DNA from 4 places in the Alteromonas sp. G4i13 genome. Region 1 is predicted to be linked to each of the others. Evidence: predicted binding sites of a transcription regulator. Region 1 holds the regulator's gene; each other region holds the start of a gene.
The links. The regulator FNR, encoded in region 1, switches genes on or off when oxygen is low (the NO sensors DNR and NnrR bind a similar motif). The targets are predictions, from matches to a motif close to TTGATCTAGATCAA.
Positions count from the first base shown of each region.

Region 2: a site for FNR is predicted at 4,416-4,429, ahead of ACFI6J_RS07320 (PRC-barrel domain-containing protein). Genes of this name have one in related genera too.
Region 3: a site for FNR is predicted at 4,835-4,848, ahead of ACFI6J_RS04795 (GbsR/MarR family transcriptional regulator). Genes of this name have one in related genera too.
Region 4: a site for FNR is predicted at 6,361-6,374, ahead of ccoG (cytochrome c oxidase accessory protein CcoG). Genes of this name have one in related genera too.

Region 1 is NZ_JBHNYX010000003.1:14,265-22,119, reverse strand. It holds gene ACFI6J_RS01905 (heavy metal translocating P-type ATPase) at 1-2,468, shown strand, start outside; gene ccoS (cbb3-type cytochrome oxidase assembly protein CcoS) at 2,470-2,700, shown strand; gene ACFI6J_RS01895 (sulfite exporter TauE/SafE family protein) at 2,687-3,346, shown strand; gene fnr (fumarate/nitrate reduction transcriptional regulator Fnr) at 3,392-4,129, shown strand; gene uspE (universal stress protein UspE) at 4,374-5,297, shown strand; gene ttcA (tRNA 2-thiocytidine(32) synthetase TtcA) at 5,446-6,399, shown strand; gene ACFI6J_RS01875 (patatin-like phospholipase family protein) at 6,400-7,422, shown strand; gene ACFI6J_RS01870 (DUF2987 domain-containing protein) at 7,437-7,855, opposite strand, start outside.
Region 2 is NZ_JBHNYX010000011.1:23,196-31,050, reverse strand. It holds gene ACFI6J_RS07345 (sigma-54-dependent transcriptional regulator) at 1-461, opposite strand, end outside; gene ACFI6J_RS07340 (exopolysaccharide biosynthesis protein) at 1,005-1,610, shown strand; gene ACFI6J_RS07335 (LysR family transcriptional regulator) at 1,619-2,542, opposite strand; gene ACFI6J_RS07330 (rhodanese-like domain-containing protein) at 2,605-2,949, opposite strand; gene ACFI6J_RS07325 (ArsR/SmtB family transcription factor) at 3,134-3,445, shown strand; gene ACFI6J_RS07320 (PRC-barrel domain-containing protein) at 3,542-4,291, opposite strand; gene ACFI6J_RS07315 (MaoP family protein) at 4,484-4,840, opposite strand; gene ACFI6J_RS07310 (hypothetical protein) at 5,240-5,407, shown strand; gene ACFI6J_RS07305 (LysR family transcriptional regulator) at 5,534-6,364, shown strand; gene ACFI6J_RS07300 (DUF2750 domain-containing protein) at 6,437-6,787, shown strand; gene ACFI6J_RS07295 (DUF2789 domain-containing protein) at 6,911-7,144, shown strand; gene ACFI6J_RS07290 (ribonuclease J) at 7,213-7,855, shown strand, end outside.
Region 3 is NZ_JBHNYX010000007.1:38,402-46,256, reverse strand. It holds gene ACFI6J_RS04820 (hypothetical protein) at 20-664, shown strand; gene ACFI6J_RS04815 (Lrp/AsnC family transcriptional regulator) at 744-1,226, shown strand; gene ACFI6J_RS04810 (hypothetical protein) at 1,268-1,432, opposite strand; gene ACFI6J_RS04805 (cytochrome d ubiquinol oxidase subunit II) at 1,825-2,832, opposite strand; gene ACFI6J_RS04800 (cytochrome ubiquinol oxidase subunit I) at 2,844-4,217, opposite strand; gene ACFI6J_RS04795 (GbsR/MarR family transcriptional regulator) at 4,229-4,786, opposite strand; gene ACFI6J_RS04790 (tandem-95 repeat protein) at 5,555-7,855, shown strand, end outside.
Region 4 is NZ_JBHNYX010000040.1:9-7,863, reverse strand. It holds gene ACFI6J_RS16840 (HD domain-containing protein) at 1-477, opposite strand, end outside; gene ACFI6J_RS16835 (thiol:disulfide interchange protein DsbA/DsbL) at 563-1,195, opposite strand; gene ACFI6J_RS16830 (TonB-dependent receptor plug domain-containing protein) at 1,504-3,426, opposite strand; cobalamin riboswitch at 3,516-3,767, opposite strand; gene ACFI6J_RS16825 (serine/threonine protein kinase) at 3,887-4,870, opposite strand; gene ccoG (cytochrome c oxidase accessory protein CcoG) at 4,867-6,297, opposite strand; gene ACFI6J_RS16815 (hypothetical protein) at 6,778-7,149, shown strand; gene ACFI6J_RS16810 (DUF3016 domain-containing protein) at 7,273-7,818, shown strand.

The sequences.
Region 1 (7,855 bases):
TGACAAAGCACGACTGTTACCATTGCGGCTTGCCTATAGCGAGTCCAGACAATGGCAAATTTACTACTGTCATTTTAGGGCAACAACGAGACATGTGTTGTCCTGGCTGCTTAGCGGTAGCTGAAGCGATCGTTAACAACGGCCTTGAAGACTATTACCAGTTTAGAACCGAACCGGCGCAAAAATCTGACGACGGTATTTTAGAAACGTTAGATAAGCTCAAAGTCTATGACGACCCTTCCCTTCAAGAAGAGTTCGTGTTTGAAGAAGGTCAGGACAAGCAGATACAATTGACCCTTGAAGGTATTACGTGCGCTGCGTGCGGCTGGCTTATCGAAAAGCAGTTGTCGAAAGTAGAAGGAATAAAGCAAGTCGCGGTGAATGTACAAGAGCGCCGCGCACTGGTTACCTGGTCACCGTTTCAAATTAAGCTTAGCCAAATTCTATCTACGCTAAAACGCATTGGTTATGTTGGGTCACCATTTCACCCCGACGAACACGAAGCCAGTTATAAACGCGAGCAAAAGACCTTTCTAAAAAAGCTTGGCCTAGCAGGCATTATGACCATGCAAGTTATGATGCTAATGACTGGGCTTTATTTTGATTGGTTCGGCGCCATTGAGTTAGAGACACGCCAATATTTTTATTGGGTTGCCCTTACGCTTACTACACCTGTGGTGCTGTATTCAGGCAGCACCTTTTATGTGGGCGCCGCTAAAGCGCTAAGCGCCAAAACGGTTAATATGGACGTACCCGTTACGCTCGCCATATTCGGTACTTACATTGCTGGAATTCGCTCTACAGTATTAGAGCAAGGTGAAGTGTATTTCGAATCCATCTGTATGTTTATTTTTCTGCTGTTACTTAGCCGATTCTTAGAACATCGCAGTCGTCATCGCGCCGCACAGATCTCTGCCAATATGATGCAGTATGTGCCCGTATCAGCGACCAAACTAAATCCAGATGGCAGCCTAACCGAGTGTCTGGCTAAGCAGCTAAAAATTGACGACGTAGTGCTAGTGAAGCCTGGTGAAACAGTCCCCATTGATGGGGTGGTAACCGACGGCAACGCAGCGGTTGACGAATCTATGCTTACCGGCGAGTTTAACCCCGTGCGTAAGTCGAACAGTAGCCCGGTATACGGCGGCACGGTTTGTCAAGATGGTACGCTAACCATTACGGTTACGCAGACCCTTAAAAATGCGCTGGTAAATCAAATTGTACGACTGCAAGCAAGTGCCATGGCGAGTAAACCTAAAGCAGCGCAGATAGCCGATAATTTTTCTCGCTATTTCGTTACCGCGGTATTGCTGATTTCGGCGTTAACCTATGGCTTTTGGGCGTATCAGGGGAGCGACGAGGCATTTTGGATCACCATATCAGTGCTGGTTGCAACCTGCCCTTGCGCACTAGGGTTGGCCACGCCATCAGCGTTAACTTGCGCTATGGCAAAGTTAAACCGACAAGGTATTTTACTAAAACGGGCAGATGCGCTAGAACAAATTACTGACATTGACACCATCGCTTTAGACAAAACCGGCACGCTCACAAAAGGCAAATTTACTATTTCAAATGCCTGGTACGCTGACGGCGTGGATAGTAATAGTGCGCTATCAATTGCGCGCGCTTTGGAGTCACGCTCTGAACATCCGATTGCCAAAGCCTTTAGCGACGGTATAGCCTTTAGCGACGGTGTAGCCCTAAGCGAGACTTCTGCCTCTAGCGGCAGTGCTGACGCTATCGATAACACGGTACACAAAGTGACTAATTTTACCGTTACGCCAGGAGGTGGTATCAGCGGTGAGATCAATGACACGTTGTTTTCTATGGGTTCTGCAGCATTCAGCGTTCACGAATCACAGCTAAAACTCATTGAAGCGTTCCCTTCAGCTAACGTGTTTCTCACGGTTAAGGGGCGTATTATGGCGGCGTATGAAGTAAAGGATTCACTAAGAGAAGATACGCAAGAAACTCTCGATATATTAGCTGCAAGCCATACCCTCGCCGTTTTAAGTGGTGATACACAGCAAAACGTTAATGCGCTTACCGCACCATTGCCAATTTCGACCGCTAAAGGTGGCCTAACACCTGAGCAAAAGTACGAAGCCGTTCAAGCTATGCAGCAATCTGGCGCGAAAGTGATGATGATGGGTGACGGTATTAACGACGCTCCAGTTCTTGCCAGCGCTGATGTGGCAATTGCAGTGGGTAATGCCACAGACGTGGCTAAAACTGCCGCCGACGTGATACTGCTTGGCGATCAGCTGCTTTCTGTACCAGAACTTATTCGAACTGCGCACCAAGTGAAGCAAAAAATAAGGCAAAATATTGGCTGGTCGGTAGGTTACAACGTTTTGATCTTACCTTTCGCCGTATCAGGCCTACTTTCACCGTGGATGGCTGTTGTTGGTATGTCGTTAAGCAGTATCATTGTGGTCACAAACTCAACGCGACTTTTGAGCAAATAGCATGAGTATTATTTACGTATTAATTCCAATCGCCATCATCATTGTTGCCGTCGCTATCGTGATATTCTTTTGGGCGGTGAAAACCAATCAATTTGAAGATTTGGATCGCCAAGGGTATAGCATACTGTTTGACGATGATCTTCCGCCAGAAGAAAAAAAGCTAGCTGAGCAACGCAAGCAACTTCAAGACAGTAAAGTAGACAAAAGCCAAGCGCCACATGGAAGGGATTAACTACTTCTCTGCCTTTCTTATCGGCTTAGCCGGTGGAGTTCACTGTGTGGGAATGTGCGGTGGAATTGTCGCTGCGCTAAGGATGGTATCGCCTAAAGGCGCTTCAGCACTACCCTATACCCTTGCCTATAACATGGGACGTATAGTGAGCTACACCATCGCCGGAGCAATAACCGGGGCACTTGGAAAAATTGCAGCAGATTATATACCTCTTGCCAACTATGCCCTTTCCCTACTTAGCGGAATCATGTTGCTTCTACTGGCGTGTTATTTGGGTAAGTGGTGGACTGGCTTAACAGTGCTGGAAAATGCGGGTAAAGGCCTATTTTCCAAAGTCCAGCCGCTTTCAAAACGCTTTTTGCCATTTAAGACCCCTTTAAGTGCGTTGCCTTATGGTTTTATTTGGGGTTGGCTTCCTTGCGGTTTGGTGTATTCCACACTTACCTGGTCTCTCGCGGCGGGTAACGCGCTAGAAGGCGCTGCTATTATGTTCTTCTTCGGTTTGGGTACATTACCCACCTTGCTCGCCGCAAGCGCTGGTAGCCAATATATTGTTCAAAGTTTTCAACATAACCATTTTAGACAAATTATTGCAGTAATAATGGCAATATATGCAGCTTATCTTATTCATGGCGCAATCGTTTAAAAATGGGTGTATTATTGTCGGGTATTCTTTTAGAGAGCGTGCATTATGAGCAAAGGAAGCCAATTTTCTATTCACTGTCAAAACTGTAGTTTCAGTCACCTGTGTTTACCGGTGGCGTTAAACAAAACAGAAATCGAGTCTCTTGACGATATTATTGAACGCAAGAAGCCGCTTCATAAAGGTGACACGCTGATTCAAACTGGTGATAAATTCCGTTCTCTATTTGCAGTGAGAACCGGTTCATTCAAATCATTTGTGACTAATACCGAAGGTGAAGAACAGATTACCGGCTTCCACTTTCCTGGTGATATTATCGGTTTCGATGCACTAAGAGAGAATAAACACCAAAGCTATACTTCTGCGTTAGAAACTGCCATGGTGTGTGAGCTTCCCTACGAGACCCTCGACGAAATGTCAGTGCAATTTCCAAAGCTACGCCACCAGATCATGAGCTTCATGAGCGCTGAAATAAAACAAGATCACGACATGATCATGCTTTTAAACAAGCGAACTGCAGAAGAGCGCTTACTGTATTTCATCTCACACCTGTCGCAACGCTTTGAAGAGCGTGGCTTTTCCCATAGAGAATTCCACTTAACCATGACGCGCAACGAAATTGGAAACTATTTAGGATTAACGATTGAAACGATTAGCCGTCTGTTAAGCCGTTTTCAAAAAGACAACATCATAAAGGTAGACGGCAAGCTTATTACTATTTTGGATTTCGATAGGCTAAACACCAAACTAGCGGCGCTTAACGGCCCTAGCGTTGTCTGCGGTTAGTCCTTTTTAAGTGTTAAATAAGGCGCGCACTAAGCGCGCTTTTTTGTAACCTGTGTTAGCCACCTATCTACCCTTTCAGCGCCACGCCGGTTGCTCCATATTCAATTAGGTACGTTCACTCATGGTCGCCTCGTAAAATTCTTGATCTAAAACAACTTACGTTTTTCCCAATGTCGTTTATAGTTAGTATTAGAAAGCTTCGATTTCGACAGCCGCTACTAAGTTTCGTAGTTAGGGGGACGTTATGATTGAGTGTAAACGAATTCTGGCCGTGGTAGATGCCGAGCGCGATAACCAACCTGCACTGAGCCGTGCTTATGAACTCGCTTCAAAAACAGGCGCTTCAGTTACCGCAATGATGGTGGTATACGACTTATCTTATGATATGACGACCATGCTTAGCCCGGATGAGCGCGAGTCAATGCGCGATGCAGTTACAAAGGAGCATGCAAAATGGCTTGCCACCCACTTAAGAGAACAAGGATTCACTGAAACTGATATCGTTGTAGAATGGAATAATCGTGCGTATGAGTCGATTATTTACTACACCCTAAACAATCAGATAGATTTAGTGGTAAAGGCAACCAAAAAGCACGACGATCTTGCTTCTGTTATTTTCACCCCCACCGACTGGCATTTAATGCGTAAATGCCCTCGGCCAGTATTGCTCGTTAAAGAGCACGACTGGCCAGAAGGAGGAGAGATTATTGCTGCTGTAAACGTAGGCAGTGAAGACGATGAGCACGCCGCACTTAACGATAAGCTCACCCTCATTGCTAACGACTACGCCTCTTTATTGAAAGGGAGCGTAAATTTGGTCAACAGTTACCCTTCTACACCACTTAATATCGCCATAGAAGTGCCTGAGTTCGACCCCGATACCTATCACGACGCGGTAAAAAATCATCATTTAAAAGAAATGCGTAGTCACGCGTTAAAGTACGGTATTCCTGAGAACAAATGCGTAGTAAGAGAAGGCCTTCCGGAAAAGGTCATCCCGCTAGTGGCAAAAACACTGGATGCAGAGCTGGTTGTTATTGGTACCGTTGGCCGTGTGGGCATTTCAGCGGCCCTAATTGGTAACACTGCAGAACACGTGATCGACGAACTCAATTGCGATGTGCTTGCTATTAAGCCAGATGGATTTGTGTCGCCGTTGTCGGTGTAATCTTTTCATCAGTACCGCATAGCCCGTGTTTTCCGTTACTTAGCGGCCAACACGGTATGTCACCAACAAATTTAACTTCACAAGCATGGTCTCGAAAAGCCGCTTTAATGTATAATGGTGGCTTTATCACAAACCAAGCTAGTTAATTATGAGTTTAGGCACAAACAGTGCTGACGCGTCGCCATTAAATGCTGCGCAAAGTAAGCAAAAGTACAACTTCAACAAACTTCAGAAACGACTTCGCCGCAATGTGGGTAAAGCCATTGGCGATTTCGGTATGATTGAAAACAACGACAAAGTAATGGTGTGTTTATCTGGCGGTAAAGACAGCTACACCATGCTAGATATTTTATTGTTTTTAAAGAAGATTGCGCCTATTCATTTTGATATCGTTGCGGTTAATCTTGACCAAAAGCAGCCTGGTTTCCCCGAACATATCTTGCCTGAATATCTAGAAAGCATTGGCGTTGACTACAAAATTGTAGAAGAAGACACCTACTCTATTGTTAAAGACAAAATTCCAGAGGGAAAGACAACATGCTCTCTCTGTTCTCGCTTGCGCCGTGGTATTTTGTACCGCACGGCAAAAGAGTTAGGTGCGACTAAAATTGCATTAGGTCATCACCGCGACGACATGCTAGAAACGTTTTTCCTCAATATGTTTCATGGTGGCAAGCTTAAGTCTATGCCGCCAAAGCTAGTCAGCGATAACGGTGAACACATCGTTATTCGTCCATTGGCGTACTGCACAGAAAAAGACATCGAGAAATATTCTCAGGCCGCTGAATTTCCGATTATTCCTTGTAACCTTTGTGGCTCACAAGAAAACCTACAGCGCCAAAACATAAAGGCTATGCTACAAGACTGGAACCGTCGCTTCCCAGGTCGTATAGAGTCGATGTTCCGTGCGCTTCAAAACGTAGCGCCTTCACACTTAATCGACAGCAACCTTTATGATTTTAAAGCTATAGCTACACAAGAAGGCCCGGTAGAAGACGGTGATATCGGGTTCGATGAACCTTCTTTCACTACAGAAAATAGTACGGACTTCAGTGATGAAGATAATACTATTGAAGTAATAAACATTATGGAACCTAAGTAAATGAAAATTGGACTTGCGCTAGGTGCCGGTGCCGCAAGGGGCTGGACTCACATTGGCATAATTGAAGCATTAGAAAAACTCGGCGTAAAAATTGACGTTGTAGCGGGATGCTCTATTGGTGCCTATGTTGGTGCTGCCTACGCAAGTGGCAAGCTGGAAGGATTGAAAGAGTGGGCCTGTTCCCTTAGCGACTGGCAGGTACTTGCTCTTATGGGTGTAGGACTTAGACGCGGCGGCATTGCCAGCGGACAGAAGGTTTTCGACAAGCTAGCAAGCGAGTTTTGTGAATCGACTTATGAAGACATGCTTAAGCCGTTTGCGGCTGTGGCTACCGACCTTTATACCGGCCGTGAAGTAGTGTTTAACTCTGGTCCTATCGGAGACACCATTCAAGCATCCTGCGCTATTCCCGCACTTTTTGCGCCCGTAGCACATGGTGATCGTTGGTTGGTAGACGGTGCCGTTGTAAACCCTGTACCGGTGAACTTATGTCGCCAATTAGGGGCCGATTTTGTAATCGCGGTTAACCTTAACGCCGATTTTCGACCACTTCGTCTTGAAAAGTTGAGACAAGATCATGAAGAAAACCAGCGCAAAACCGAGGACTTTTTTACAAAGAGTCAAAACGTACTACGCCAATGGTTTTCTCCTGACAACAAAGAAGAAAAAGCCCTAGAGAAAAAAGATGAAAAAGACAGCGTCTCGGCTGGCAACGTAAAGACTGAAGAAGGCATTGCTTCTGATGTGATTGAAAAAGTGGAAGAAGAGTTGACCGAAGTCCCCGCTAAAGTGAACAAGCGAAACCCGCCGGGAATTATGAGCGTGATGAGCAGTTCACTTGAGATACTTCAAGCTCGCGTCACACGCTCACGTTTGGCTGGCGATCCGCCTGACATTCTTATTGAGCCTCAGCTTACCGATGTGGGTATTATGGAATTCCACAGAGCCGAAGAGCTATGCGCAAAGGGCGAAGAGACCATCGCGCGTTTAGCAGAGCAAATAAGGTATCAGCTTCTTACCTAATCCCAAATATGCATTTAGCTTGAAGCCATAGCGGTAACACGTAGCGGCGCATGAGGCAGTGTTAAGCCTTTTGCGTCGTTGATCCAATCTTGTTCTAGATGCAATACGCCGTTATTGATTTGCACACCTTGTGGTGTAATGAAATCTAAATTCTTGTCATCAAACTGAATCATCAAGCCCTTTACCGAAGGCATCATGAAAGACAAAAAGCTTCCCATTTCATTAAAGAAAGCTTCGTACTGACCATACAAAAAAGTAAGGTCGTCTTTTGTGTAATACTGCTTAAGATATTCTGGTTTGGTTTCAAGTTGTACCGACATATCACACACGTTCGCGCGTTCGTTTAAATCGATGCGAACCAGTGCGTTGGCAAGTTTCAGGGCCTTTTCAGTAGGCACCGTGAATCGCCCTTCACCACTCACTTCTAAGGGCA
Region 2 (7,855 bases), on a different contig from region 1:
GTTTTACTCACTCTAGAAATCAGCTTGTAGAGCTCTTTCATAATTGGCGATTCACCAATCAGCAAATCAAAATGTTTCTCTATTTTTTCTTGTGCAGGTGCTTTTTCTTTTGGCTTTTGACTTAATACGGCCTCTATTTCCTCCCGTTGAATTGGCTTAACAAGGTAGTCGACCGTGGGGCCACACAGACCCTTTATCACGCTTTTCACAGAAGGGTGACCCGTTATCAAAGTAACGCGAGGGCGCTTAGGAAGTGCATCTAATTCATTGAACAAGTGCGCGCCGCTTCCATCGGGTAGCATGAAATCAAGCAGTACATGGTCAAAGGTTTCTTTCTCTAACCAATCGCGGGCTTCTTTGAGTGTGGCAGCGGTAAGTACTTCGTGGCCAAGAAATTCGATGATAGTACAAGCTACTTCTGTGAACTCGGCGTCGTCATCAACTAAAAGTACGGTAAGCACGTGGATGTCCCTCTCTTCTTTCGTTTCCTATTCAGAAAAAATATGGAATAGAATCAATGTTATAGTTTTATCATACGCTATTAACAACTGAATGCTAAAGCACATATTTAAAGTTTATTTATACGCTGGTTTAAATCGATAAAGCGTAAGCGCATCGGAAAATATCTAAACGCTTCAAGCAATCCGGAAATCTTGAACACTTACCTTGATGCCAGAGATAGTCGGTTGCGCTACCTTCTAATCTATCAACTCTTTGCGATCAGCGGTACACATCGCGCTAAAGTACAGAATGTCTATATCTGTTTTTGTTTTATTAGGTGATTTTATTTTACTTATCAGGGGCATTTGCAAAAAGTATTCCTGTCTTTAACACACCGTCACATGCAATCGATGGCATATTTTTCGCACGATTTAACTGTCTAAAGTTACTTGCAATTTCACTATGGCAAATCGACTAGGTGCGAGAAATGTATATTAATTAGGCGAGAAGCCCGTCTGATTAGCGCGACGTTCGCAGGTAATGTGATATCAAAGGAATTGAAGATGTGGGGAAAAACAGCTGTAAGATCAATGACCTTATACGAGTTGTTGGGGAAAATGCAGCCGCGAGCAAGACAAGATAAGTTCGAGTTTGCTGAGTTTTGGGATGTGATGGAGAAAAGGGGCTTTGGACCAATGCTGGCGCTGCCATCTTTTATCGCTTGCACACCGATTGGGGCCATCCCTGGGATCCCATCTTTAGCGGGTGGGACGATTTTACTCATCGCGTTGCAAATTTTACTCGGTCGTAGGCATCCTTGGTTACCGCAAAAAGTGATGCAGTTAAACTGTGACGCCGATCAGCTTCGCTTCATTGTCGATAAAGTTAAACCGTATGCAGTACGCGTAGACCGCTTTTTAGTTCCTCGGTGTTTTTTCATGCGCCAGCCTGTGTTCAGATCACTCATCGCATTGTGCTGTGCAGGTTGCGGATTTGTAATGATTCCACTGGAGCTTATTCCCTTTATGGGGCTTATTCCCGCTTTTGCTGTTTTTATTATGGCAATAGGCATGTCCACAGACGACGGTGCTGTGGCGTTAGTTGGTGTTTCGTTATCGCTATTTGGCTTTATACTTGGGTTTGAACGCCTTGCAGTCGCGCTAAGTTGATGCTCTAACTACTCAGTACACGAATCGAGCATAAAATCTGACGATGGAAGGTTCATTGTTTGATATCGTAGCTCGCCAATAAAAGCACGGGCAGCTGGTCCCAACGTATCGCCGTCTTCGAAAGACAAATAAAGGAGCGCCTTACGCAACGCTGCATTATTATCGAGGGGAAGGGGAACGAGTGTACCGTCTTCTAGCTCATCTTTAATTATTGCGATAGGCAGCCACGCAAAACCCAATCCCTGAGTAATAATATCTAATGACGTTCTAACGTGGCTTACGGTCCAGCGCTGCTCTGCACCTAACCAGCCCACATCAGCTTTACGCTCCGCGGATGAATCCCTTACCACAATTTGACGATAAGCTTTTAAGTCTTCCAGTGTGAGCGTTCTATCCAATTGGTGCAATGGATGGTCGGCGTGAGCGACAGCTGCAAATTCAATTTCGCACAAGTCTTCGCTAAAGCCATTAGAAAACGCGAAAGGAGAGATGCCTAAATCAACTTTACCATTGCTCAAAAGTGAATTTGCGCCACTGAGTACAGTTTCTTCTATCTCGATACGAAGGAGCGGGAACTCAGCAGAAACTTTCGCTAGCACGTTATAAAGCAATTCAGACGGGAAAATAATATCCACCGCTATGCGTAAAGTTGTTTCTGTGCCAGATTTAAGGCTATTGGCAACGGCCTCGAGCTTGTGCGCTTCGCTAAGCAAAAAAGAGGCACGGCGATACATAAGTTCACCTTGCGGCGAAAGCTGGACTTTACGTCCAATATTCTCAAACAATGACACTCCAATGGCGTTTTCAAGCTTTTGAACCGCGTGGTGAACGCTCGATTGACTTTTGTGAACTTCAGTAGCAGCTTGATTAAAGCCGCCTGCATCGACGACGGCTTTGAACATTCGCCATTGTTCTAACGTAGATTTCAGCATACAGCGCCTTAAAACTCTTAATTAACGCTACTTATAGCATACGCGTGGTTAAGAAGTCATTTCTAGTTTGCTTGATTTATCGTGGGTACAGGGCATGTCACAACCGAAACGTTCTCATAGCCCATCTTTATAAGTTGCTCTGCAGCTAGTTTTGCTCGAACGCCCGACGCACAGTGAATATAAAGTGGCGCTGAAGCATCTTTAAACTGTTCCAGTGCCTTCATTTCGAGCACGCCGCGTGGTATGTGAAGCGCAGAAGGTACGGGCTGATTGGCAACTTCGGCACTCTCTCGTACATCAATCAATATACCGCTATTGATTCGGCACTCACTGGCCGCTTGCTCCGCAGATACAGTGCGTAAGTTCACGTCTATGTTTTCTATTCGAGTCTTCATGTCTATAAGCATATTTTTCCTTTTTGCCTAAACTTAGTTGAAATAAGTAAAATCTAATATATTGATGTCAGCGTAATAAAACAATGTAAAATACGGCGATTCGTCGCATAAATTGGCAGGTCGGCAAAATGCCTTATACTTTAGTATAGTAAATGGCTAAATTGGTGCCGAAATACTTTACAGATAGAGAGTGCTTATGTCCGAGGATATGGTAATAGGTTCAGATGATATAATGGAACACGCTGCGGAAGCCGAGATCTTCCTTAAGCAATTCGCGAATAAAACACGCCTTATGGTGCTTTGTTCGTTGCTGAAAGAGGAAAAATCGGTAACCGAACTTCTCGAAGTTGTTAGCGTCTCGCAGCCAGTGATTTCTCAGCACCTTGCTTTATTGCGAGAATCAAAGATGGTGGCCACAAGAAGGCAAGGTCAAACTATTTACTACCGCTTAGCAGACGAGCGCGTCAAGCGCTTAATTGCTTTGATGTACGAATTTTTCTGCGAATAATCTTCTTTTTGCATCCTAAGCTACAATGTCCGCCTTCAACAACGGACATTGTAAAATTCCTAACTAAAAATTACCATCAATGACACTCTTCGGTTATTAATTTCCGTTTTTGTTCAATTGCTCGCAAAGCATAGGCACATAGCCTTCTTCAGATATTTTTTCACTTTCCACTTCAGGTCTATTAACCAATTCGTCGTGACTTAAATTCACTACTACGCTGTGCGCCGCCCAGTCGATACTTTCAATATCGCTAGGTAGAAGTGCGAGATGTTTACCACCCGGAAGCCAGTTGTTGGTATCTACCACTAGCATGATTATCTTCCAGCTCTCGGTGTCAATGACGAAGTTACTGATGTGGCCCACGTTATCTGTGGTTGTAGCTACTTCATATCCACCAACTTCGCCCACTGCTCTTAGGTGGTTGGTGCTTTTTTTCGGGGTTTCAGTTTCAGACTCTTCAGCGCGTTGTAATTCGACCAGTTCATTTGGATGTGCGAACTCTCCCCATGCTCCTGGACCAATCCAATAGTATCCGTAACCAAAATATTTGAAGAGGTTTTCTTCGTATTCACGTGACACAGGCTTATGTTCGTCAATAGAGGGGCTGTTTTTCAATGTATCAACTGTCATATTGATATGAACAGACTCACTATCTTCATCTAGCTGTTTGACAGATATAGGTGATATTACCACTTTGCGGCTAAGCGGTAGCCAAGTATTGGTATCTGCGACCAAGTAGCGAACAGTGAAGGTTTCGTCGTCGAAAAGGATATCGCGGATGCCGCCCACTTTGTCATCAAGGGCATGTATAGAAAAGTGAGTAAGCTGTTTTGAACTAATGATCATCGTTGCGCCTCCTTTGCATGGGCTCGTTTTTCAGAATGAAATGCACAATTCACTGCACATCACTCTGTATTACTACTAAGTGTAGACAGTCCTTAATGTTTCTTCATTTTGTTCTTGTCTGAAGTTGATTGAGATCATTTGTTCAATAACAAAAAAGCTCGCCGGAGCGAGCTTTTTAGTAATGATGTAGCATTATGCTACATCGAATTCTTCATCAGAGTAATCTTCATCATAGTCTGACTGGTTACTCGCACTGCTGTGAAGGGTGTAGAAGTGCTTTTTGCCCCTTGCTAATCTGACGTATTTCGCCCAGGCTTTTTCTAGGTTATTGCTAGCTTCAACTTTACCTGTAACGAATTCGACGAAATGTCTCTCATCATCACTTTCAGGCGACAACTCGCCATTTTCAAGTCCTAGCAGTGTTTTGCCGTAGTGGGTTAGAAGATCGGCTTCAGTAATACTGAAGTCACCTGATTTACGAAAACCGTATGGAAACTTCTGACGGTCAATATAAGGTTTTGCAGATTGTCGAATAGCTAAACTTTTCATGTTGTACCCAACGTAATGTTTTGTTCAGCGCACTTTTAAGATAATTAAAAACGAAGATAAAACAAAAGATTTTTCTCTTATCAATAAAAAATTTTTAACGGTATAAAATCTAACACTAAATTTTAGATTACGTTAGAAAAGTATACAGAAAGTACGAGGTGATAACCTCAAGTATGATGTGTCTAAGTTTTTGAAATTAAAGTGAAATATAAGTATCTATTTATTGGCCCTGCAACGGGTATCGCTATTACACGAGCGTAAATGAGTTGGACGTTAAAAGTCTATGAAAATCACTGATGAGAATAATCAAAAATTCTTGTCGCTACGATGATTAAAATTCGTTTTCTATTTTGTCACTTAAGATAATAATTGAAGTGTGTTAACAACCCAGAGAAGTCAATGAGTAAAGACTATCGTTACCAGCGTGATGAATGGGACTCGGTAGAAGAGGAAGATTTTCACGCTAAAAAGCCAAGTTCCAAACGTCAAAGTACTGTAAAGGAAAAGCAGAAGCGTGACCTGCAACGCCGTGACAAACAGCGTCGCCTGCACCAAGAAGAGTATTAATTCAGCGAGTTGGTGAAATTTTAATAAAGCGTACCGTTTATAGCGGTGCGCTTCTGTGCTTTTGTGTTTACTTGCCGTATTATCTGTGTCAATTTAGACCCACTTTGATTCGGTTGTACAATAAGCATGGATATACGCTTTCTCACCACCTTTATAGAGGTGGCAAAAACTCGTCACTTTGGTAAAGCGGCTGAAAACCTTTACCTTACTCAATCTGCAGTCAGTGCACGCATAAAGCTACTTGAAGAGTATTTTCATACCACGCTTTTTATTAGGCAACGCAACAGTATACAGCTCACTCAATCTGGTGAGAAACTTCTGCCTTACGCTAGGCAATTATGCGCAACGCTAAACGAAGCAAAACAAGAGCTCCAAATTCAATCCTCTGAATATGTTGTTTGCGGCGCAACACAGCTTGCGAGCGAGCTGTTATTGCCTCAGATGCTCAGTCACCTACACAACTCGTTTCCCGATTGGTCAGTAAAGGCTGAAGTTCTTACGTTAGATACCCTTTCGCGACAATTGCACGAAAGGGTGACGGACTTATCATTCTCCACGGAACCGTTGAAATCTGAAGAAGTAAATAGTGATGTATTGCTAGAGCAGGATTTGGCGCTATATAGAATTGGACAAGCGTCTGAGACTATTGATGCAGCAGATTTTGTGGCTATTGATTGGGGAACTAAGGCAAGAGACTGGTTGCTTACTGCTTACCCTCAACTTCGCGATGCAAAGCTAAGAACCAATTCGTTGAATCTTGCGCTCAACAATTTACAGAGCGAAGGTGGTATTGCCGTATTACCGACCAACGTTGAGAGTCAGTTACCCGGTAGTGTGAAAGTGACCAGAATTGAAATGTTAGAAAACGTATCGTTTAAGGTGTATATGCACAGCATGAAGCAAGTCAGACGAGTGGGTCTAGCAGAGATAATAGAAAGCGTGTCTAAAGCGTGTTAACCGCTGCCATTAAATTTACCCACTGTGCCTAATTTAAAGGCATGTGAGTCGCAGAATTAAAGAGAGAAACTTATGTCACAATTACATCCTTTATTGGAAAAAAACGCATTTCAACGACTAGAAGCAAGCCTTGCAACAATTAAAGCGGAAGAGAAACTCTTCATTCTTAAAGATGAGCACGGCTGTGTAATGCTAACTACTGATGAAGAAGATGGTGTTCCGGTTTGGCCTGATGCTGAGTTAGCACTCTTGTGGGCAACCGAAGACTGGGCACACTGTGAAGCGATGGAATTAAGCACCGAAGAGTTTTTGACTAAGTGGGTGCCGGGCATGACGCAAGATGAATTAATGGTCATTGTATGTCCTGTACCTGCTGAAGAAGGAGAGGTGATTACGCCAGAAGAGTTCGCTGACTACCTTTAAGATGTGATCTCAAGGGGAAGACAAAGGGTAATTATCCACTAAGCAAATGGGCATAAAAACGTTAGTTGGGTACAACGTATCTGGCGTTTATTATGCCCTTAATTAGTAACCCAAGGAGGCGTTATGTTTACTGAGCAACCCACAATGAATAGTCTATTTAGCCAACTCGGTTTAGGAAGTTCAGACGAAGAAATTGCTGAATTTTTTGAAACACATCGAGGGCTGAATAAGAGCCAACATCTTCATGAAGCGCCTTATTGGAATGAAAGTCAGTCTGCATTTTTGAAAGATGCCATTGTTGAAGACGCTGCGTGGGCCGAAGTGATAGACCAACTTAATGCTGAATTGCACGAATGATGACTCTGCGCTCAAAGATTTTAACGTCAAACTAATATTCAATGCTCTGAGAGAAGGTAATAGCCGTTTTGTTGCACCCATCTTCTGATGATTTGTGGTTTCTTCCGTTAGGCGGAACGGGCGAAATTGGGATGAACCTCAATTTGTATGGTCACGATGGTCAATGGTTAATGGTTGACTGTGGTGTTTCCTTTGATGAGCCTCTCACACCTGCCTACAAAGGCGTCAGCCAAGCGTCTAACCAGAATACGTTCAAAGCCACTACGCATCGCGTTGTGGCTCCAAACCCTTCATTTATTACTAAACAAAAAGAAGCACTGGCTGGCATTGTCATTACCCACGCCCATGAAGATCATGTAGGCGCAATTCCTTACCTTTGGGAACGTTTCCAAAAGCCAATTTATACTACGTCTTTTACCGCCGAAGTGTTAAGGCGAAAGCTTGCAAGAAGTAAATTGGCTAACCGAATTGCCATTATTGAAGTCGACGCAGGCGATACTAAGAAAATTGGGTCTTTTAGCGTTAACTGGCTTGCCATTACTCATTCTCTTCCAGAACCCTTCGCACTAAAAATCAATACACCAGTAGGCACAGTATTGCATACAGCAGACTGGAAAATTGATGCCAACCCTATAACAGGTTTACCGTTTGACGTTAGCCTTTACAAGCGACTAGGCAGTGAGAATATTCTTGCCATGGTTGGAGACTCTA
Region 3 (7,855 bases), on a different contig from region 1:
CGTCTACAGGGAGTGCTTAATGCGCATGACATCAACTATTCGATCTTCATTGGCCACCGCGCTACTTATTCTAAGTTCAAACCTTGCTTATGCTGCTCAGGCAAATGGACAAGTCGATGATCAGGGTGTTTTAGCAATGGTGCTTAATACCGAAATCCGTATGGCAGACGTCGTGCCTAGCGAAGAAGAACGTAAAAACTTGAAGCAGCAAGCGAAAGACAATTACGCAGGTATGCTTGATTATGTGGTCCGTGTAAATGCGTCTAACAGAATTTATGAGCTTGTTTTAGAGGACTATGCAAAACAAAAAGGCATAACTGTTAATCAAACACTGGTAAGCAAGTTTATCGAGAAGTTTGAAGGTCAGGTTTCAAGTGAAACGGCCACGAAACCCATTAAAGAGATAGCGACCAAGCAGGTTATACAGTTTCAAACAGAAAAAGCGATGTATGAAGAGTTTGGAGGGCGTGTTATCTTTCGCCAGTCTAACCCGCAAATGCCGATTGACGCTTACAATACACTGTTATCTCGTTATCGCGATGCAGGTAAACTTAGCATAATAGACGAGGACTTGCGGGATGCATTTTGGGATGTATTCACGCCTCCCTTTCAATACGAAATTGCACCAGAAAATGTCGACTTTAATCAGCCTTGGTGGCTTTAAATAGCCTCCATAAAAGTAAAGCGCCTGACGTAATTCGCTGAAAAACTAAGAACATGGAAATAAAGGGCAACATCTCACTATGCGTAGTGAAAAAACAAGCGGTATAGACACAATAGATAAAGCCATTTTGGCCATGCTACAGAATAACGCTGACACGCCTGTCGCAGAAATCGCTGAGCAAGTTGGGCTTACGGTAACGCCCTGCTGGCGGCGTATTCAAAAGCTAGAAGAGAAGGGCATAATCTCTAGGCGAGTAGCGCTGTTGCAAGCAAAACACCTGGGCCTTGCGATGACAGTATTCGTTCAGGTAAAAGCGGGCAGACATGATGGTAAGTGGCTGGCAAGTTTCGCCAAGCACGCCGCGTCATTTGATGAAGTTGTTGAATGTTATCGTATGTCTGGCGAATACGATTACCTGCTAAAAGTTCTCGTTACCGATATGGATTGCTTTGATCATTTTTATAAGCGATTGGTTAACGGTATAGAATTTTCCGACGTCACTTCAAGCTTTGCAATGGAGCAGATTAAGTACACAACCTCGGTACCGCTTAACCATATTTAACGCTTAAAAAAATGGGGCCGGTTTGACGGGCCCCATATAAATTAATGATTTTGGTCTTCAACGTGCTGGTCGGCGAATATCTTGGATTTCTTTTTGATTTTACATCCTAAGATACGCTGCGCATTTTTACGGCCGATATAGTGAGCGACTGTGTAGGGGTGCGCGCGCTTGAAGAACCGTGAGAACGAATGGAATACATTTTCCATGGTATTGGCTCCTTCTATTAAAAATTGCCCCAAATAAAATATAGTAATATTACAGTTTGATGTCAACAAAATATTTAACGGTAAGTAACGTTTAAATTTTGATCACACCTTAAGGGTAGACTAGCTAACGCTAAACATCCTTTAGTTATTGGTATACATTGTTCGAGGGAAAGGATCATATTTTGATCGCAGGTTTTCAGATCGAGTTCGTGGGTAGGTGATACTGGTCGCCGCAAATGTCCCACGCATAGAAAAGGCGACGGGAACCGCAAGAAACTCGCAACGTATAGCGTTTAGTATAGCGCTGAATAGAAAGTGAACACCATTGACTTTCAATGATGTTCACTATTGTTTTAAGTAATTGGGATCTGCTGCGATCCCATCAACGAATGCTAGTAGTAAGAAAGCTTCTCTGATTTACCGGAGAATATCTTATATACCATGGCCGTATAAGCCAAAATAATAGGTACAACAATAACTACGCCAACAAGCAAGAAGCGCAGAGAGCTTGCATCACTAAGCGCATCCATCACTGTCATCTGTCCAGGAATGATAAACGGATAGTAGCTTATGCCGAATGCGGTGAAACAAAGTAAAAATACTAGAAGGGCAATAAAGAACGGAAGCCATTCGCCTTTCCCTTGTGCATCAGGCAGTTTTTTAAGCAACACACCACATAGTGCTAGAAGCGCAAAACACGCTACTGGAATAGCGAAAAGCACATAACCCCAAGGAGCAGACAACCATAAATCTCGTACGTCATCGTGTAAGGTTAGGTTTGCGATACTTACCGCGACAATCCCTACCGCCAGTACCCCTAAACCTTTTCTGGCCCAGTAATACGCTTTTTGTTGAAGCTCACCTTCGCCTTTAAGTATTAACCAGCACGAGCCAATAAACGCATAGGCAGCCGTAACACCAAATGCAGCGAGAAGTGCAAAGCCTTGCGCCCAAATATCTGTGCGAAGCCCCGTCACGTATATACCCAACATGTACCCTTGAGCTAATGTGGTTAAAAGCGAACCGTATTTGAATACCATGTCCCACTTACGCTTTTTCACCTGCACAACCTTGGCGCGAAAATCGAACGCTACGCCGCGCAAAATAAGCCCTAATAACATGAAGGTGGCAGGCAAGTACAAGGTTTGTAAAAACTCACTATGGGCTTCAGGGAAAGCAATAAGCAGTAGACCTATGGCGAGCACAAGCCACGTCTCATTAGCATCCCAGTAAGGTCCTATGGAGGCTATCATGTCATCGCGAAACGCTTCTGTTCTTGGCGGAATAAGTACACCCACACCCAAGTCGTAGCCATCTAAAATGGCGTACAGCAATACAGATAGACCAAGTAAACCCACATAAATATTTCCGAGCATTTCTGCTGATACATTTTCAAACATGTTTGCTCTCCTTAAACCGTGCTTGGGTCTGGGTCAGTAGGTTGCATTTTTGCCTTGGCAACTTCGCGCTCTTCCGTAGTTATCTCTTCAATTTCAACGGCTCTTCTGCACATCAACATAAGTGTTCCCATGTATGCAATTAGAAGTACCGTATAGATAACAAGGTAGAGCGTGAACGACAGAGCAATATTCGCCGGTGGCAATTGGGTAACGGCATCAGCGGTTCTTAATACACCGCTTACCAAATAGGGCTGACGGCCTATTTCCGTTACGTACCAGCCTGCTAAGGTAGCAATCCAGCCGCTAAACGCCATACCTGCAAACGTGCGTTTAAGCCAAATTGGGAAGTCTTTGTTACGCATAAGATAAAGACTGCCAAGCCATGACACAGCGAGCATCAACATGCCCATACCCACCATAACCCTAAAACCGAAGAAAACAGGGGCAACGGGCGGATGCTCTCCTTCAAACTCATTTAACCCTTTAATCTCGCCCTTAAGTTCGTGAGTAAGAATTAAACTTGCGCCATAGGGAATGGGAATTTCAAAATGATTCTCTTTGCTTTCTTCGTCAGGAATTGCAAAAAGTAACAAAGGTGCACCTTCAGTGGTCTCCCAAAGTCCTTCCATCGCCGCTACTTTCTGAGGCTGATGCTCAAGCGTATTTAAACCATGCATGTCGCCAGCAAAAATTTGTAGCGGGATTAACACGGCCGCCGTATAGGTGGCGGTTTTAAGCGCGAGCTTAGGCGCAAGCTTGTCGTCGCCTTTAAGCATGCGGTAGGCTGAAAGCCCAGCTATCAGGAAGCTGGCCGTCAGTCCAGACGCTAACATCATATGTACAAAGCGGTAAGGGAAAGATGGGTTAAAGATAATTTCTTTCCAGTTTGTGGCATACACAACGCCGTCGACCACTTCAAAACCCTGTGGGGTTTGCATCCAGCTATTTAAAGCTAGTATCCAGAACGCAGAAGTAGTGGTGCCAAGTGCAACAATAAGGGTTGAAGCCGTATGCAGCCAGTTCGGAACACGGTGTATGCCAAACAGCATGATGCCTAAAAACGTGGCTTCTAAGAAAAAGGCGGTAAGTACCTCATAACCGAGTAGTGGCCCCGCCACATTACCTACTTTCTCCATAAATCCAGGCCAGTTAGTACCAAACTGAAATGACATAGTGACGCCGCTTACTACACCCAAGGCGAAGCTTAGGGCAAAGACACGTACCCAAAAGCGATACATACGCATCCACACAGGGTGACCTGAAATATTAGAGCGCAGCTTAAAGTAAAATAGAAACCAGCCCATCGCCATGGTGATGGTTGGAAACAAAATATGAAAACTAATATTTAACGCAAATTGTAAACGAGACAGCAAGAATGCATCCACAGAAGGCCCCCTTAGTTAACGCTGTTTTTCCCCGGAAGTAGCTTGTCCTTAAGCTCAAGCATACGGCCCACGCCAGAACCCAACTTCATCAACGTGTTTAACTTTTCAGGCCCAAGATTTTGAAGCTCTTCAGACCATGCCGTAATTGATTCGAGTAAATCGTGAATTTCGTTCAGTTTATGTTGTGCATTTGCCTCTTTTTCATTGGCAGGTGCGTCAAGCAACAAATCACGCAGTAGACTCATGGTTGGGTCTATCTCGCGCTTTCTTCGTTCTTCAAATACTCTATTGGCCAATGTCCAAATATCGCCAGCCGGAATAAAGAACTCTTTTCTCTCACCAGGAACAAGATGCTGTTTAACTAAGCGCCATGACTGAAGCTCTTTTAAACCCATGCTGGTATTGCCTCTGGATATGTTGAGTGCATCCGCAATTTCCTGCGCCGAAATGGGCTCTTCGTTTAAAACAATAAGCGCTAGAATTTGCCCAACTGTTCTGTTGAAACCCCAACGACTTCCCATTTCGCCAAAGTGCATTACCGCAGATGTAATTAAAGGCGTCATTTTCATTTTTACCTTCCAGAAGTTTCAGAAATTACTGAAAGTTTAGTTATTAGTTTGATCAAGATCAATAGAAAGAGAATAAAAATAAGAAAAATTTAATGGCGAGGAGCTAATTACCCGAATTTAGGATGACCCAAAATAACGCAACGAATGCTTGATGTATTTGAGTAAAAAAACGTTTCAAATCCAAAAGAGTGCTAAGTGATAACGTCTGATGGAGGTTTGTTTTCTTTCCATCTTTATGTTTTGTTCGTGATGAGGGAGCACGGCCTTTAATAGGAACTGAGTTTACTCAAAACATGGATTTTTGACCTCTTGGTTAATTATAAAGCTTAACTCTGAGATGTGGTTCAATACGTGAGTATTGATTTTTATACCAATATGAAGGTGTGGGTTTTAAATAATATCGCTCGATAATAAATCTAATGATTCATACAGCTAACTAAATTTGGGGGTTTAGTAATTGCTATAGGGGTTTACCCCTATCCTTGTTGTCTTATCCTTATGTCTACTGTCTTTACACTTTTCAACGCGTTATGGTCTGCTTTGCTCAGTAACTCTATATAAAATAAAGAGATATTAGTTTTTGTTTATTAATAGTTACTGCTTTCTATCTGGCGAGAAGTTAAATCTTGTACTAGTTTTCAGGTTTTATCATTTGAATGTATTCAATGGTTTTTTACGTTGAGTTCGATGAAAACAAGCATGAAGTGATTACAACTGAACCCGATAGCTAACTGTTTTAAAAAGAAAAAAACGAATGAAAGGAAAGGCATGATCCGCACATTGTCCAAAGCCATCATCGGTACTTCATTGCTCTTAGGCGCATTGCAAAGCGCGCAAGCAGCAACCCCTGTCATCACAAACTCACCGCCGCAAAGCGCGTTTATAGGGGAGTCATTTTGTTACGACATACCGTTAATTAACTCAGGTACAACAGGGTATGGCCCTTATCTTCGCGTTATTCATGATGCTGACTTAACATTTAACGGTGCGACGTTTATAGGAAGTAACAGCGCTACGGTTAATGTAGGCACGTTTGACACCGTTGCGAACAACAATGAGCTCGAAGATCCTATCATTGCGCAAACCGTTGCGGGCACTGAAGGGTTCAGTTTTTCAACGGTAGATATCCCAGTGGGCTCGGTTGTAACCAATGGCCCTGATCTAACTACAAATGTTTGTTTCACTATAGACAGCAATGCAACGCCAGCGGAAGCGTTTGCTATCGAGGTAACGCCTGTTTATGAATTTGGTGACACAGCAACAGGTGATAACGGCCCAATAGTAGGAACAACGCAAAGTGCGTCGGTTGAGGCAGCCCTCTACCAAGTAACTACGCAAAGCTCTGCTGCGGAAAACGAGCTTGCTGCGGGCCCTAGTTTTTCAGCAACCGTTACACATACGGTAGATGTTGCAAATGGCCCTACGATAGACAGCTTACAGTTCACAGATGTTTTAGACAATGGTGTTCAGTATAGCGCTCAAGCTACGATAACTGGTGGAACTGGGTGCGCTATAGATAGTGAACCTTCTACATCCAGTACTGGTGGCATTTTAGATGTTTCGTGTGCTTCTGCTACGGGAACAAGCAGTGCAAATGATGTGCGCGTGAGCTACCCCATGCATTTTATTAATGTCCTGAATGCGCAGCAGTGCAGTGCGTCAAGTATTGTGCATCCGCTTGACTTTAATGCGAGTTTTAACGGCAATGGGCTTACCCAGGTTTCTAGCAGTGACACGGTTACGGCAAAGCATGTTGCAATACAGCAAGGTGTAAATACAGGGGAGTCAAGTCCTGGCAACACACTTACCGTTACTAACTCAATCCAAATTTCTGATTACGTATCGGTAGACTCTTTAATTCTTAACGACACCATAGCCGATGGCGTCGATTTTTCATCTGATATCACGGTTAACTATGGTGGAAGTACGTTTAACATAACGAGGCCTGCTTCAAGTACTGATGCCAGTCAAAATGAGGCCATCACTTACAACGTTACTAACGCAACAGGCACGCTTCCGGGGGGAAGCGTTTTGACGGTTTCTTACACCGTAGATATTCAGCAAAATTACGTTGGTGGTTACACAGGGGTTGATAGTAATGCCCCTGTCGTTGCTAACGATTCACTATCGTTTTCTCAAAGTGCACAATATAACGTAGCAAGTGGTGCGTCGAGCTGCTTGGAAGGCTCAAGTGCTTCGGTCTCTATTGAAGGTATTCGTACCTCTAAATTTCTTGTTGACGGTAACGGCGATACAACCACACAACTATTACAGTACGCACCGGGTGAAAGCGTTACCTATCGTTTGCGCATGGATATTCCTTCTGGCGATACTAACGACATTGTATTTGTAGATTTTCTTCCTTTGCCCGTTTTCTTAATCCCAGAAACGACTGTCGATACAAATTCAAATATTGCGAGCAACACCAGCTTTTCTTATACCGCTGAAAATACGGTAACAACCCTCACACCTACAATCACGGTATCATCTGCTGAAAACAGCGTAACGTTAGACTGGGGCAGTATCTCAACAACCCAAGCTGAAGTACTAGAAGTTGATTTTACCGTTGAGGTAACCGATAAGCCCTATGCTGATGGGTTGGAATTGGCGAACTTATTCCAAGGTACTTCGACCAATACGCCTGATGCAATCACTGCCGATCTTAAGTCAGCTAAAATTCTTGTTCGTGCTCCAGAATTGACCGTTTCACTTGCTACTTCTGCAGGAAATGTAGATGCCGGAGATACGATTCAGTACACCTTAACAGTAACTAACGAAGGTGGTGCTACATCATTTGACACCACCGCCAGTGTTCCTATCGTTTCTGGCGTGGCTTCGCAGAGCCTTGTATCTGCAACAGTCGATGGGAATGGTGTAGCCTTGGGCAGCGGCTCACTAGCAGATGGTACTTACAGCATACAGAACCTCGCCGCAGGTGAAGTTTACGTGCTTACTTTCACTCAAGATATTGCACAAACTGCAGAGCCTAACGATGTCATCACGTCTGAAGCGACGATTGATTGGGCTTCTGCACAGGGGCAGGCTGCGACCTTTGATCCGCAGTCAGAT
Region 4 (7,855 bases), on a different contig from region 1:
TGGAATACCGTGACGCTTCCAGCTTCCTCCGTTGTCTTTCATATTTTGAAATACGGGAAGTACGCGGTCCATTGATTTTGCAAATTCTGCATCGGCGGTTTCCGCTGCTTCAAACTCAAGCCATAAATCGAGCATTTCACTACTAAGTGGACTCGGCAATAAACCAAAAATGCGCTTAGCGGCAGCTACTTCTTTCTCGGCTTGTGCGTCGTGATCTGTTTGATGATTGAAAGCAAACATGTCGCCAGCATCAATTTCCACAATATCGTGAATAAGGATCATGCGAATAACGCGGGTCACATCTATGGGTTTAGCCGCATATTCGCTTAGCATATTTGCCATTAATGCAACATGCCAGCTGTGCTCTGCGGAGTTTTCCTGTCGATAGTTATCACAGGGTAGGGTGATCTGGCGCTTAACTGCTTTTAGCTGGTCAAGTTCACAGATAAAGTCAGCAAAGTCACTTACTGCATACATTGGGATGCTCCAAGGCGTAAAAATGGGCGCCTGAGCGCCCATTTAATTATTCAAGGTCTAACGAGTGTATTGGTTATTAACCAAATTATTTTTGCTCAGATAGCCACACGATTAGGTCAGCGATGTCGTCGAAGGTCATGTCAGCAGTGAATGTAGGCTGATATTTACCGTTGATAATAAAGCTTGGCACACCAGTTAGGTGCTCACGATACTCGTCAATTTGCTGTTGATTCTTGCGCACCATGCTATTTACGCCGAAGCTTTTAGCCATTTTGTCAAACTCTTCACCGTCTACACCGTTCACAACGAAGATATTGCGAAGGTCTTTCAAGCCAGTGATAGATGCACGTTGCTTGTGGATATAGTTAAAAATAGCGCCGTTCATCGCGTCTTCTTGCTTCATAGCGCGCGCAATAAGCATGGCTTTAGTTGCATCATCTTGAACTTCAGGTCCAGTAAAACGCATAAAGTTTACGTGCACCTTATTGAATTTCGTGCCGTCGCTTTTCTTTTCTTTAATTTGCGCAACGATTGGTTCGAACTGGAAGCAGTGAGGGCACCAAAATGAGAAGTACTCAGTAATAACAGGCTTATCTGTGGCTTCTTTATCAAGCACAGTATAGTGGGTACCTTCTTTCCATTTAGACGCTGGCTCTTGAGCGCATGCTGTTAGTGGCAAAAGCATTGCCATGACAAACATTACTGCAAACTTTTTCATGGAATATAATCCTATGTTCAAAAAACTATTATCGATACCGAGATTATCACAGGCTTGTTCGCTTAACTAGGACCTGTTCTACTTCAATGCCTTACTACGCGATAAGCTCACTAAAAAACGCGATTCAAGGTTTAGGTAAATGCAGTATTTTATATACGCATGATGAACAGAGTCTGAATCATCAGGCCCTAACAGAAACTCAAAGAAAAAGGGCTATAACCATGTATAGCCCTTTATTGTTTGTCGATTTCACGTTGAGTTTTGCCTTTAAGCAACGCTCAACAGAAGGTTCATTAACGTTACATCACTTACATGCTGTAGTTAACTGAAAGTAGAGCGCGACGCTCTTGGCCTGCATAACCTACAATGTCTTCATAATCAGTATCAAATACATTGTCGACCTTCAACGAGACCTGCCACTGCTTATCTATTTGATAGCCTAAATTAACGGTTGCAAGCGTATAGGCTGACAGCGCCAGAGTCTGAGACGGTTCAGGGAAAGGAGGGAAGAAGGTGTCGTAATGACTCCCTGTGTAAGCTAGCTTGGTGTAGAAGCTGAACTTCTCCGTTCCAAAGTCAGTGTTGTAGGTTAATGAGCCTTGGTGACGGGCACGACGCAGTTCAGTGGTTGTTATACCATTGTCGGTTTGTTCCGCATCTAGATAACTATACGCTGCGGTAAAATCACCATAGCCACTGTCCCAGTTAAGTTCTAGATCAATACCTTCGCGCGAGCTTTCACCGTCGATATTATCGGCACTATATGCACCCAAATCTGACACAAATACGAAGCCATTGATTTCATCTTCAAGGTCGGTAGTGTATGCGCTGATTTGTGCAGACAGTGATTTCCAGTTTGCCTTAACGCCTATTTCCCATTCTTCACTGGTTTCAGGTTCTAAGTTTGGGTTGCCGATGAAGCTTGCAGGGAAGTAGCCAAAGCGCTCAGTAAAGGTGGGTGTTTTAACAGCTTTACCATAGCTGGTAAAAACAGCGTAGTAATCGTTAAGCTGCCAAGTGAGGCCACCGCGATAACTTACGGCATTGTCGAACTCACTGTTGTTGTCGAATCGTGCGCTTAGAGTTGCGGTTAGCGACTCGGTTAGCTGACCATTTGTCTCGGCAAATACGCTATAAGTATTGTCGTGCTGCTTCTGGTTCGGATCGCCAAATGCAATAGGGCCGCGCTGGGTAAAAAGGCGCTGTAGGTATTCAACACCGCCAGCAAAATCCCAGTTATCCATGGTATAGAAACCTGTCCAGTTTAGCTCTATGCGCTCACCAGTGGTACCGCCAGTGTCTGCACCTGACTCAGTGTTATCGTTATCGTCTTTGCGATAATGCGCACTTAGCGCTGAGCGATAACCTGTATTTTCCGGAGCAAATTCCCATCTTAATTTCGCACTAATTTGTGAACCATCCGTCACGTTATCTGAGTCAGCAGGAAGGCCTGTCGTCACAAAATCAGTGCCGTCGTAATCATTCTCGTACTGAACCGTGCGAAGGTTAGCTATTAACGTATGCTCCGACGTTGCGGCATAATTAATATTAATGCCAGCGGTCATGTTGTCGTAGCCATCATCTTCGTTACCAACACGAGATACGTTGTCGCCGTCGGTACGTATGTAGCTGGCGTATGCAGAAATACCTACGTTATCGCTTTGCGAGCGCGCGTTCATGCTGCCCTGCAACGTACCTTGTGTGCCAACGCCAGCAGAGAAGTCTACGTGTGACGCATTATCGGCAAACTGGCCTGATTTCGTAGTAATGCTCAATACACCACCGATAGCGCCGCTGCCCCATCTTGCGCTCTGCGGGCCTCGAAGAAGTTCTATGCGCACCACGTTTGCGCTAGTTAAGTGAGCAAGGTCAACTAGGCTTCCTTGGCCTACGTCGTTGGCAACAACGCCATCAATTAAAACAAGTAGATGGTTGGTTTCACCGCCGCGCACGCGCAGCTCTGTTAAGCCACCAGGACTGCCTGACTGAGACAAGCTAACGCCAGGTAGGCCGCGAATTAGATCGGTAAGTTGAAGTGCGCCCGAAGCTTTAATGTCGCTTTCAGTTAGCACCGATACTGAACCAGGAAGTTTGGTTAACGAAATAGGCAAACGCGTGCCTGTTACTGTTAAAGTTTCAATATCTTGGTCAGAAGTTTGAGCAAAGGCAGGTGTGCTTAAGCACGAAATAACTGCAGCGCTAAGGGCTGCTTTAGTAAAATGTGTACGCATGGTTTTTATGTTGTCTTTGATGCGCTCCACCCGAGCACATGATTAGGGAAAGTGCACGCATTGCTTAATTATGGATGTGAGCAAGCAAACGACACCATGAAGTACAGGCCGGTATCCGGGCTTACTCACCATTACTAAAAATGTAATAGCTCTTTTGCCTTCCCATCTAATGGCGTTTAATACGTAACGCATAAAAGACAGTGGCGTATGAAAAGAAAACGACAACGCGTTGAGTTTACCGTTGCGGGGGCAGCATCAGTTTTTCACTGATTTCCCGTTTAACCCTTGTCGCCGTAGTTAATATGGAGCTAGACAAGAGCACCTACACACTGTCGATTATATCTAAGTTAAAAAGTGATAGCGAATACGGTTTCTTATACCTTACGCTTTTTCGTAACCGCCATAAGATTATCGGCAACGGTCACCGAAAAAGCGTTTTTTCAGCAGTAAAGGGGCTGGCTCAATATCCTAATTTCAGTGGAGGCTCTTGAAGGGCCGATAGCTGTTCTTTCAGAGCAAGTATTTGGCCTTCCCAGTATTTGTCTTCAGCAAACCAAGGAAATGCCCGCGGAAAAGCAGGGTCTTCCCAGCGTCGTGAAAGCCATGCCATGTAATGCACCATTCGCATAGCGCGGAGGGGCTCAATAAGTGGCAACTGTGCAGTGTCAAACGGGTGAAACTCCTCGTATGCTTCAACCAAAGTATCGAGCTGCAATAGTTGTTGTTGGCGGTCGCCGCTTAGCATCATCCACAAATCTTGGATAGCAGGGCCCATGCGGCAATCATCTAAATCAACGAAGGTTGGGCCATCGCGCCACAGTATATTGCCTGGGTGGCAGTCACCGTGAAGCCGAATACTTGATGTTGGCTTATACGCTTTTTTCGTGGCATCAATAACCGGGTTAAGTATGGCAAAAAATGCTGTCTTTAGATGCTCTGGCAGCAGTGTGCTTTGCATAAGCACCTGCTTCGGCTCATCGAGGTAACTTTCAATATCAATCGAGGGACGATGTGCAAACCCTTTAGCATGGGCCACGCGGTGAATACGGCCAATGAAACGCCCCATCCATTCGAGTTGATCAAGGTTGTCATTTTCGAATTGCCTGCCGCCTACCGAAGGAAATAACGCAAATCGATAGTCAGTTTCGGCCACGGTGTGGTGATGCAGCGTGCTGCCATTGAGAGAAATGGGCGCAGCCAATGGAATTTCGTTGTCGATTAGCTCTGCAGCAAACGCGTGTTCTTCAAGAATTTGAGCGTCGGTCCATCGACCTGGGCGATAGAATTTTGCTACATAGCGCTGACCGTCTTCAGCCAAAAACTGATAGACGCGGTTTTCATAACTATTTAGTGCTAGTAAACCGCTTTGAAGAAAAATGCCCTGACTTTCCAGGGCATCTAATATGGTGTCTGGGCTAAGCCCAGAGAATGAAAAATCTGTCATCGATAAAGGAACTTAGTTGGCTCATCAACAGTAACCGTTTCCCCATCAATAGTGGTGGTTACACTGATAAAAATATCGGTAACCGTATCTTCCAGATTATAGGCGTCAGTTGCAACTGAAATTGGCGTGCTATACACCGCACCGCCTTCAACTGTTACAGTTTGCTCACCAATGTACTTGTAGTCAGGCAAACCTTTTACAGCAATAGAGTAGGTTTGGGTTTGCTGTGTTTTGTTAAGTACTTTTATTGTATAGACGTTCTCAATTAGCCCTTCATTCGTTTCGCGGTATAGCGAGTTTCTGTCGCGGATAATGTCAACTTCGGTGGGGCTGCGCATCCAAATATTGGCAAACAGCAAGCCTATCATCACCACTAAAACAACAAAGTAACCAATTAACTTTGGACGTAAAATGTGAGTCTTACCGCCAGCTAGCTCTTCTTCAGAAGTAAAGCTTATCAGGCCTTTAGGATAACCCATTTTATCCATAACACCGTTACAGGCATCAACACAGGCGCCGCAGTTGATGCATTCGTATTGTAAGCCATTTCGAATATCGATACCGGTTGGGCATACCTGAACACAAAGGTTGCAGTCTATACAGTCGCCTAACCCTTTTTCTTTTACTTGCTCGTGACTAAGTTTGCGTGGTCGCGGGCCGCGTTGCTCTCCACGCTTTGCATCGTACGATACAGTAAACGTGTCTTTGTCGAACATGGCAGACTGAAAACGCGCATACGGGCATATGTGCGTGCACATGATTTCGCGCATGTAGCCAGCGTTTCCGTACGTACATACGGCAAAGAAAATAACCGATAAACCTGCCCAGAAGCTGGTGTTAAATGTTACAAAATCGATAAACAGTTCATCAATTGGCGTAAAGTAGCCAACGAAGGTTAAAGCCGTTAACAGCGCTACCAATACCCAAGCGGTGTGCTTAGCTGTTTTACGCAAAAATTTATCTGCATCCATTTTGCGTGCATCTAGCGCTATACGCTTGTTGCGCGGGCCTTCGAATTTCTCTTCGAACCACGTATAAATGTATACCCACGTTGTTTGAGGACACATAAATCCACACCACACTCGACCAGCGAAAGTGGTGACGAAGAACAGCGCAAAGGCGGAAACAATAAATATATAGGCCAGTAAAGTGAGATCTTGAGGCCATAAAGTTAGTGAGAATATAGTAAATCGCTGCTCACCAATATCGAGTAGCACGGCTTGATGCCCGTTGTACTGAATCCATGGAATGATGGCAAAGAGGCCCAAAAAGAAAAGGCCAAACATGCGTCTAAACGTCTCTAGAGGGCCTTGTACAGCCCGCACATAAATACGGCTACGAGAGTCGTGGCGTTTACCCTCAGGTCCACCTTTGGGTTTATGTACTTTTACCGGTGTAACGGTCTTTACCGGTATTTGTTCATTCATAGCTTAACCTTATGTGACGTAACGAACTGCCTGTGCAGTATAACTGCGTTCAAAACGTCATGTTTAATGTAGATCAATAATGCGGCGTATGGTGTATCTTTTTAAAGTTTCAGTCAATACTGAAACTTCAGAACGTAAGTCGTTTTTTGTTTTGATTTCCTCAGTCTATGTAACTTTGTAAATAGTTAAATACAGTTACGTGAATAATGAGGATTAATATGACGGCCAGATGCCATTTGATGCCCAACATCGACGATTAGGCTTTACCTACTATACATGAGTATAGTTTGCTGTATTTACAGGTAAACCGATATGACCCTATTATCGTCGATAATAATGTAGTCAATTACCGTTTGAATCGTGTACAGTGAGCATTGTGAAAATGTAAATTGGCAAAGTGTAGTTGAGCACATAGTAAGAAAGGTGCTAAATAATTGGCGCTATTTGTAGTAAACGTCTGTCAAAGTTAGCTGAGAAGTCATGTTAAGGTTCTTTATCATCGCTGCTGAAATTATTGTTTTGGTAATTGTGCTGCGGTCCCCTTTTGTTCAGTATCTCTTTGAAGATATTCAGAACTCGCTTTCTGAATGGCTAGTTTCAATCGCAACTTTACCGGAGCGAGAGGAACTACGTAGTTTACAAGACAAAATTAATGTCCAGCTAAGTCCCCTAAAGCCTTACCAGCAAACATATGTTCAGCAAATCACCGCTGATAGCGCAAGCGTTAAACGTTTTTATCACACCTATTGTGAAAAGGACGATATAAACCCCAACTTTACGGGAACTAAACGCGTTCAACTATGCCTAATCATTAAACAGTCGTCAGTTATGCAAGTAGCAAAGCGAGACTAGCCAATTTTAACAAGGTTGGTTAAATATAAAGCTGATATAAAAGCCTACAATTGCTGCATGCTAAGCTTTCTCTAAATGTCTTGCTAACTCATAGTTTAAACGACTGAATTTAGGAGCATAAAAGTGAATAAATTACGTACTTTTTCTTGTTTAAGCTGCGCCACAGCGGTGGGACTCCTTACCGTTTTTGCTCCCACTCAAGCCGCTGAGGTGAAGATAACGTGGGAAGAACCTGAGTCTTATAGCGATGTAAGGCCAACCAATGAATCTCGTAAACGGTTCCGCGAACGAACGCTACAAGAGCTTGAAGAACACATTGTAGATTTGGCCAGTGATTTACCTGAGTCGCAAGTGCTGTCAATGACAGTAACAAATGTTGATTTAGCTGGCCAGGTTTGGCCAAGCCAGTTTGTCGGCTTCGGTAACGGTGCCGGTAGCGACGTCCGTATCATTAAGCGCGTTGATATTCCTAGAATGACATTCAGCTACTCGTTGGCTAATGCCGACGGTCAGGTCATTTTAAGTGGTGAAGATGTGAAACTTAAAGATATGGATTTTATGGAGTCGAATATTCGTCGCAATCGCACGGAATCGCTTTCTTATGAAAAAGCGATGCTTAACGATTGGTTTTCAGATACCTTTTCAACCCAAGTAGCAGCGAACGACTAATAGTTTCGTTCAAATCATAATAAAAAAGGTCACATAT